4 regions of the Polycladomyces zharkentensis genome follow, and region 3 is predicted to be linked to each of the others. Evidence: riboswitches for the same ligand, from Rfam matches in the RefSeq annotation. Region 3 holds a riboswitch; each other region holds the start of a gene.
The links. A riboswitch is a leader RNA that binds a small molecule or an ion and turns the genes downstream of it on or off. The one in region 3 is predicted to bind S-adenosylmethionine.
Positions count from the first base shown of each region.

Region 1: another riboswitch for S-adenosylmethionine. It lies ahead of metH (methionine synthase); the one in region 3 lies ahead of JQC72_RS00545 (methionine ABC transporter ATP-binding protein).
Region 2: another riboswitch for S-adenosylmethionine. It lies ahead of JQC72_RS03515 (homocysteine synthase); the one in region 3 lies ahead of JQC72_RS00545 (methionine ABC transporter ATP-binding protein).
Region 4: another riboswitch for S-adenosylmethionine. It lies ahead of JQC72_RS04840 (homoserine dehydrogenase); the one in region 3 lies ahead of JQC72_RS00545 (methionine ABC transporter ATP-binding protein).

Region 1 covers NZ_JAFHAP010000011.1:89,296-91,497, forward strand. The annotation lists gene JQC72_RS12600 (disulfide oxidoreductase) at 1-332, shown strand, start outside; SAM riboswitch class I at 855-970, shown strand; gene metH (methionine synthase) at 1,053-2,202, shown strand, end outside.
Region 2 covers NZ_JAFHAP010000004.1:344,925-347,126, forward strand. The annotation lists gene JQC72_RS03515 (homocysteine synthase) at 1-1,095, opposite strand, end outside; SAM riboswitch class I at 1,310-1,427, opposite strand; gene JQC72_RS03520 (ornithine--oxo-acid transaminase) at 1,641-2,202, shown strand, end outside.
Region 3 covers NZ_JAFHAP010000001.1:119,981-122,182, reverse strand. The annotation lists gene JQC72_RS00550 (sugar transferase) at 1-286, shown strand, start outside; SAM riboswitch class I at 738-851, shown strand; gene JQC72_RS00545 (methionine ABC transporter ATP-binding protein) at 930-1,916, shown strand; gene JQC72_RS00540 (methionine ABC transporter permease) at 1,909-2,202, shown strand, end outside.
Region 4 covers NZ_JAFHAP010000005.1:68,618-70,819, reverse strand. The annotation lists gene JQC72_RS04840 (homoserine dehydrogenase) at 1-1,184, opposite strand, end outside; SAM riboswitch class I at 1,265-1,394, opposite strand; gene JQC72_RS04835 (fumarylacetoacetate hydrolase family protein) at 1,554-2,202, opposite strand, start outside.

The sequences.
Region 1 (2,202 bases), on a different contig from region 3:
AGCGGATTTTTATGTATCCGTTGACGGTGTTGCTGGGAATCGCCAGTTATCGGGATGACCGGGGGATCATTTCCTACACGCTTCCGCTCAGTGTGATCGGCGGTTCCATTTCGCTTTATCATTATCTGCTGCAAAAGGTACCGGCGATGAAGTCGTTCACTCCCTGCACGCGCGGGGTGCCGTGCACGGGCGAATACATCAACTGGTTCGGATTTGTCACCATTCCCTTTTTGGCACTGACGGCGTTTGTATTGATCACTTGGTTCCTGATGGCGGCCCGGAAGGGAGCAACGGACGAGGCTGTTGAAACGGTGACGGAACGGGATGCATAACGGTTGCGATCGGTTGACCGTTGCTCAGGCGGTGGCAACGATCTGCCGGCGGCAGAACGGGACGAAGGAGCGTGTGGGCACCTGAGAAGTAAAAACGGGCGGCCCGGTCGGACAAACACGGAGAAAAGTTTCTTTCAAAGCGCATATAGTATGGTGAAAGAGAGGATGGAGGAGGGTGTGTCTGGTTAGTCAGGGAGGCATCCTTTCCGGGTTGACGGCAGAACGAAGCGTCGGAGGAACCCCATTGCGAGCATCCCTGAGCGAAGCGCACTTGGCTTGGTTCTTTCGCCCAACGGTTCGAAGCGGACATGATCCGTTTTTCGGGAGGTTCTGGGGAGAAAGCCGGGAAAACAATGCGGACCATATGGACCAGACACGCTCGAGTCGGAGCGGGAGGAAAAAGGTTCACCCGAATCAAAGATCTGAAATCAATTGACAGGTGCCCCGTTCTTTTTGTATATTTATCTCCAAATCCTTTTCGTTCGTCTGTTCCGAAAAAATCACATAATCCGATTAGCGGAACTCTTATCCAGAGTGGCGGAGGGACTGGCCCGATGAAGCCCGGCAACCTATTTGAGAGGGATTGCCTTTCAAATGTGGTGCCAATTCCTGCAGAGGGTATCTCTGGGAGATGAGAGTTTGCGCGTTTACGACGCCAACCTTTCATCCGATCAGAGATGAAAGGTTTTTTATTTGATGGAAGGAAAGAGGATGATGGCCATGGGTATTCAACCGTTGGCAGAACGGATGAGAGAAAAAATCCTGATTCTGGACGGCGCGATGGGAACGATGCTGCAAAATGCCCGTTTGACGGCGGAGGATTTTGGTGGTGAAGAGTATGAGGGATGTAACGAAATACTCAACCTGACACGCCCCGACCTGATCCAATCCATTCATGAAGCGTATCTGGAAGCGGGAGCAGACATTGTGGAGACCAACACGTTCGGTGCCACGTCGGTGGTGCTGGCCGAGTACGGACTGGAAAACCGTGTGGAAGAGATCAACCGCGCAGCGGTGGCCTGCGCCCGCAAAGCCGTTGACAAATGGAAGCGGGACGGTTCTCCCCGGTATGTGGCCGGGGCGATGGGACCGACAACCAAGACGCTCTCGGTGACGGGCGGTGTCACGTTCGACCAACTGGTGGATGCGTATTACGAACAGGCGCGTGCACTGTTGTTGGGCGGCGTGGATGCGTTGCTGCTGGAGACATCCCAGGACACGCTGAATGTGAAAGCGGGCGGAATCGGAATCCGGCGGGCATTTGCGGAGTTGGGAACCGAAGTGCCGATTCTGATTTCCGGCACGATCGAACCGATGGGCACGATGTTGGCCGGGCAAAATGTGGAGGCCTTTTACGTGTCCATCTCCCATCTCCGCCCCTTGTCCGTGGGGTTGAACTGTGCGACCGGCCCGGAATTTATGCGTGACCACTTGCGGACGCTGGCTTCGATGGCCGGTTGTGGGGTAAGCTGTTATCCCAACGCCGGTCTTCCGGACGAAGAGGGAAGGTATCATGAAACGCCGGAGGGACTGGCCGCCAAGTTGGCTGCCTTTGCCGAAGCCGGGTGGCTCAATATGGCGGGCGGATGTTGCGGTACGACACCGGATCACATCCGTGCGCTGGCGGAGGCGCTGAAGGACAAACGCCCCCGTCCCGTACCGGAACGGCGCATCCCGGCGGTATCCGGCATCGAACCCGTTTATGTGGAAGCGGACAATCGACCGATTCTCGTCGGTGAGCGGACCAACGTGATCGGGTCGCGCAAATTCCGAAACCTGATCCAGGAAGGGGAATATGAAGCCGCTGCGGAAATCGCCCGAAAACAGGTGAAAAACGGCGCTCAGGTGATTGACGTGTGCCTGGCTGATC
Region 2 (2,202 bases), on a different contig from region 3:
GAAGAGGCGTAAGTTTTCGATGAGTTTTTTGCCCGCTTCCAAACCACCTTTGATACCGAACGTGAAAATGGCGCCTTGCCCTTTGGGCAGATATTTTTTCGCTTTTTCGTACGACGGATGGCCTTCCAATCCCGGATGACTCACCCACTCCACCAGTTCGTGTTCCTGGAGGAACCGGGCAACCCGAAGCGCGTTCTCGCTGTGCCGTTCCATTCTCAGATGCAACGTTTCCAACCCTTGCAAGAACAAAAACGCATTGAACGGAGAAATGGATGCCCCGATGTCCCGCAGCAATTGAACCCGAGCCTTGATGATGTATGCCAGCGGTCCGACCGCTTCCGTGTAGGAAACCCCGTGATAGCTGGGGTCCGGTTCGGTCAATTCCGGGAATTTGCCGTTGGTCCAATCGAATTTGCCCGAATCCACAATCACCCCACCGATACTGGTGCCGTGACCGCCGATGAATTTGGTGGCCGAGTGGACCACGATGTCCGCCCCGAACTCAATCGGCCGGCACAGGTACGGAGTGGCCAGCGTATTGTCCACGATCAGCGGCAAGCCGGCATCATGCGCCACTTTGGCCACGGCCTCCACATCCAGCACGTCCATTTTGGGGTTGCCGATAATCTCCGCATAAACGGCCCGCGTCTTTTCATTGATCGCCTTTTTGAAATTTTCCGGATCGGAAGGGTCGACGAACCGCACGGTAATTCCCAGCTTGGGAAAGGTATGGTGGAACAGGTTGTACGTGCCGCCGTACAGGCTGCTGGATGAGACGATTTCGTCTCCGGCTTTGGCGATGTTCAGGATGGAGTAGGTGATTGCCGCCTGACCGGAACTCGTCGCCAGCGCACCGACGCCTCCTTCCAGCGCGGCCACCCGCTTTTCAAAAACATCTTGTGTCGGGTTCATGATGCGGGTGTAGATATTGCCGAATTCTTTCAATGCAAACAAATTGGCCGCATGTTCCGTATCATTGAATACATAGGAAGTGGTTTGGTAAATCGGTACCGCTCGGGCATTGGTCGTCGGGTCAGGTTCTTGGCCACCGTGGACCGCCAACGTTTCCAAACCGTATTGTTGCGTATCGCTCATCACCATCATCCTTTCGCAGGGATTGAACGCTTTGGGGTATCTCTCCGCATACCCTGTGGGTCGTGTGAGCCTCTCTCTCGCTCTTGCAACACACACTCAGAAGGGCACGCCTGCCAAAAGCCGCCTTTCCGATTGGTGACGGAAGCCTGCAACAGTGGAATGAAAAAGCCTCTTCTCCGATAAGAGAAGAGGCTTTGGATACGCCAGCTCTCCTCTCTTATCTCTCGGAAACCGTTGGCGGCGGTTTCCGCAGGAATTGGCACCTTCCGGTTCGTACAGACCGGGGTTGCCGGGTTTCATCGGGCCAGTCCCTCCACCACTCTCGATAAGAGATTCCAAATCCGATTCAATTGTATCGACAATCAGAAAACTTGTTTTTCATTATACCGGTCTCTCATGTCGCCGTCAACCGCTTTTTAAAGAAAATGTTCCGTCATTGATTCCGTTCCGAATTCCATCTAAAATGGTGATAGATTGCTCATTTTCGGGTCAGGGCGTGTTGATATGCGCCCACACATCAAATTTATTCATCCAAGGAGGCCATCATGTCACGAAACCAAGCGTTGATCGAACTGACGGACAAATACGGCGCCAGGAACTATCATCCCCTGCCGATCGTGATATCCAAGGCGGAAGGCGTCTGGGTGGAGGATGCCGACGGCAACAAGTACATGGACATGCTGAGCGCCTATTCGGCATTGAACCATGGACACCGCCATCCCCGCCTGATCGCGGCGTTGAAAGAACAAGCGGATAAAGTCACTTTGACCTCCCGTGCTTTCCATAACGATCAGCTGGGACTTTTTTACGAAAAAGTGGCTCAACTGACGGGCAAAGAGATGATCTTGCCGATGAATACCGGTGCCGAGGCGGTGGAAACCGCCCTCAAAGCGGCCCGGCGCTGGGCGTATGACGTGAAGAAAGTGCCGGAAAACCAAGCGGAAATCATCGTCTGTGAAAACAACTTCCACGGCCGGACCATCACCGCGGTCTCCCTCTCGTCCAGTGACGAGTACAAACGCGGATTCGGTCCGTTGACCCCCGGCTTCAAAATCATTCCGTACGGTGATGTCGAAGCGCTGAAAGCGGCCATCACGCCCAACACGG
Region 3 (2,202 bases):
GCAGCTGATCAGTGTCTTGAAAGGGGACATGAGTTTGATCGGCCCGCGGCCGGAAAGACCGATGTTCACCGAGAAATTTGCCGCAGAGATTCCCGGATTCAAAAATCGCCTGTTGGTGAAACCGGGTTTGACCGGATGGGCACAGGTGAACGGTGGTTATGACATGACACCGAAAGAGAAATTCGAATTGGATATGTACTACATCAAACGGCAATCGTTCGCGCTGGATATGCGCATTCTGCTGCGTACGGTATGGGTGGTGCTGACCGGTAACGGTGCCCGTTGATTCGCTGTGCCAAGACAAAACGGATTGCCCCGAGGGTAATCCGTTTTTTCCCGTTTCTGTTCATTTGTATCACAAGCTTTCCCGACACATGAAGCTCCGGCTGTGGCAATCCCCCATTAAAAGGTCAGCCGAAGGGCCATATACAGGAGAAGCCAAAACGGGAGGCTTAAACCGGTCGCATTGATCAGGCCGATCCAAAACGATTTGCCGACAACCGTGCTCATGTCGGGCACCTCCGTTGTTCGTGTCCTTGATTGTCTTTATTATACGCGAATGTCCGTCGCCGTAGTGGGTTTTTGGCCATTTGTAAACGAAATGTAATCTCATGGTAATCTACCGTCATCATTCATCAAAAAAATTTGTATATTATGGGAAAGAAGAATGTCGTTGACATCGCGAACGTTGTCGTGGTAGGATGTAATCTGACAACTTGATACGACGATGTTGCGCGCTCTTATCAAGAGAGGTGGAGGGACTGGCCCGATGAAACCCGGCAACCGTCCGCGGTATGCACGCGGAAATGGTGCCAATTCCTGCAGAGCCCATCGGTTCTGGCAGATGAGAGAGGCGATTTTATGATAAATAAGATCCCTTTCTGCTCTGGCAGAAAGGGATCTTTTCTTACAGACAGGTGGTGAACGCGATGATTGTACTCGACCAAGTGAACAAAGTGTACCCTTCCTCGAAAGGCGAGGATGTGGTCGCGTTACAGGATATCAATCTCCGCATCGAACGCGGAGAAATTTTCGGGATCGTCGGTCACAGCGGAGCGGGGAAAAGCACATTGCTTCGACTGCTCAACGGATTGGAAAAACCCACTTCGGGCAGTGTCACGGTGGATGGCATTTCCATTTCCGAAAGCAGCGAGCGGGAGTTGCGCGAAGCGCGAAAGAAAATCGGCATGATTTTTCAGCATTTCCACTTGCTATGGTCCCGCACCGTGTGGGAAAATGTGGCCTTCCCCTTGGAGCTGGCGGGCAAATCGAAAAAGGAAATCCGGGAAAAAGTGGATGCCTTGCTGGAACGGGTGGGTCTTGCCCATCGGGCAAACGCGTATCCCGCCCAACTGTCCGGGGGACAGAAACAGCGTGTCGGCATCGCACGGGCGTTGGCCAATGATCCGAGCGTCTTGCTTTGTGATGAGGCGACATCGGCACTGGACCCGGAGACGACAGCTTCCATTTTGCAATTGTTGAAGGAGATCCACCGGGACACCGGCATTACGATGGTGATCATCACGCATGAAATGAGTGTGGTCAAACGGCTGTGCCACCGCATGGCCGTCATGGAAGCCGGAAAAGTGGTGGAACTGGGTGAGGTGGATACGCTGTTCCGGCAACCGAAACACCCGGTTACCCGACAATTCGTACAGTCCTATCACACTGAAGAACTGGAAGCTTCAAAAGAGCATGCCGCTTTGATCCAGGTGCGGTCAAATGATTTGGATCGCATCTGGTCCCGCTTGGCCGATTGGGTAAAACGAGGCGTGACAGTGACGATCTTGCCTGACCATGAGGAAAACGACGGAACGATCACCTTGCGGGTGAGCGGAGAAGGGGACCAAGTCCGGGATGCAGTGGAGGCGATCCGGGAATTTGAGGGCAGTTCGGAGGTGATCCCGTATGTTTGATCAACTGGACACCACCCTTTTGTGGCAAGCGACCGGGGAAACGCTGTACATGGTGGCCATCTCCACGTTTTTCTCGGCCGTGATCGGCATTCCGTTGGGGGTGCTCCTCGTGATCACGGATAAGGGACACCTGTGGGAAAACGTTGTGATCCAGCGGATCTTGGGCCTGATCGTCAACCTGTTCCGGGCGGTGCCGTTCATTGTACTGGTTCTCTTTCTGTTCCCGCTGTCCAAGCTGTTGGTCGGCACCACGCTTGGTCCGACGGCGGCCACGATTCCTCTGATC
Region 4 (2,202 bases), on a different contig from region 3:
TCCCAGTTGCGAACGAGGAAAGCGGCATGGCTCCGGCCATGATCCGGATAGATGAGCGCATCCAACACTTGGATGCCCGTATCGAGGAGATCCGCCTTCCACTTGTCCGCCGTGTCGGCAGGCAATACATCCTCCGTTTCGATCAGGAGGAACTGGAGACCACTTTCTTCACCTGCCGGCAAAATCATCGGGCGACGAAGAGAGGCGGCTCGCAAAACAGGCAGGCGGTACACATTGCACAAATCTTCCACCACCGCACTGCCTGTGGGTTGTTCGCCCGCACCTTGACCCACCAGCGTCACATCTTGCACGACATCACCTTCCACATGGATGGCGTTGTATACGCCGCGAACGCCGGAAAGCGGATGGGATAGCGGCACCAAGGTGGGCGCGACTTGCAATGCAACCGGTCCTTCTTCACCGTATTGTTCCGCTTGGGCGAGCAATTTGATGGAATATCCCAAACGACGGGCGATCTCCAATTCGGCAACCGTGATGTCCGTGATCCCTTTTCTCGGGATGTCTTCCACCTTCACATCCACCCCGAAAGCCAACCGGCAGAGAATCGCCAGTTTGTGAGCCGAATCAAAACCTTCGACGTCTGCGGTCGGATCGGCTTCAGCGTATCCTTTTTCCTGCGCCTCTGCAAGAACGGAATCAAACGAACGCCCATGTTCGGCCATTTGCGTCAGAATATAATTGCAGGTACCGTTAACAATCCCGGAAACCTTGTGAATGCGGTTGGCTTTGAGCAGATGCTGCAAGGTGCCCAAAACGGGGATTCCGCCGCCCACACTGGCTTCATACAACAATTGAACGCCCTTTTCACGCGCCAGCTGCTCCAGCTCCACCCCGTGTTTGGCGATCAGCTCTTTATTGGCTGTCACAACGTGACATCCCGCTTCTATTGCTTTCACCACATAGGTGCGCGTGGGTTCGATTCCGCCCATCGCTTCAATCACTACCTGCACCCCCGCGTCCAATACATCCTCAAAGCGGGTGGTCAGGAGATGTCCCACGCCTTCCACCTTTCGTTTCTTGGTCAGATCCCGCACCAGAATGCGGCGCACTTCAAACAGCGTGCCCGTTTTGCGTGCAATCACGTCTTGATTGGACTGGAGCATTTTATATGTTCCCGTTCCCACCGTTCCCAGTCCCAATAACGCAACATTGACACGCTTCATCGCCCTGCTCCCCCCTTTAAAATTTCAAAACCCTCTTCTTAAAGATAAGAAGAGGGGGACATGTATCCACGCCACCCTGCTCCTTATCTCTCAGCACCCGAAGGCACTGCAGGAATTGGCACCTTATGCCCGTACCCTGCCTACAACGCAGGGGACGAACATGGTTGCCGGGCTTCATCGGGCCAGTCCCTCCGCCTCTCTCGATAACGAGTCAGTGGTTGATCCCTATTTAATTAGTCCCTATTATCCAACAAAAAAAATACGTTTGTCAAACCCTTTTTTTTGAACAATATCAGACAGGCATCGTCATTTCGGCGAAATTTGTCCGTACCGAGTAGAAAAATGTCCGGTTCCACGGGAAACCGGACATCAATCACGCCGCTCCACGATGCGGTTGCGAAGCACGCCCAAACGCTCTACTTCCAGTTCTACCATGTCACCCGGCTCCAACCAGGGATGCACTTCCGTACCCAGCTCCAAAATACACCCGGTTCCAACCGTGCCGGACCCGATTACGTCTCCAGGATACAAAAAAACATCCTGAGAAGCCCGCTCAATCATCTCGGCAAAGGAAAAGTGCAGATCCCGGAGATTGCCGCGGGACAACTCGACCCCGTTGACACGGGCAGTCATCGCCAAATCCCAATGGTCACCGTTTCTTCGGTCTTCCAGCTCATCCGGGGTAACCAACCACGGTCCCAACGAAGTGGCAAAATCTTTCCCTTTGGCCGGTCCCAAACCGACTTTCATTTCCTCAAGCTGAATATCCCGTGCGCTCCAATCGTTGAGGATACACAGTCCCGCGATATACTCCCTCGCCGATTCCCGGGAGATGTTGTGTCCCTTTTTCCCGATGATGCACGCCACTTCCAACTCATAATCCAAACATTGTGTGCCGCTCGGTCGGGGTACAGGTTGCTCGTGTCCCAATATGGTCTGATGATTGGAAAAATAAAAAACAGGAAAATGATACCACTCCGGGATCATACTGAGGCCGCGTCGCGCCCGCGCCGCTTTG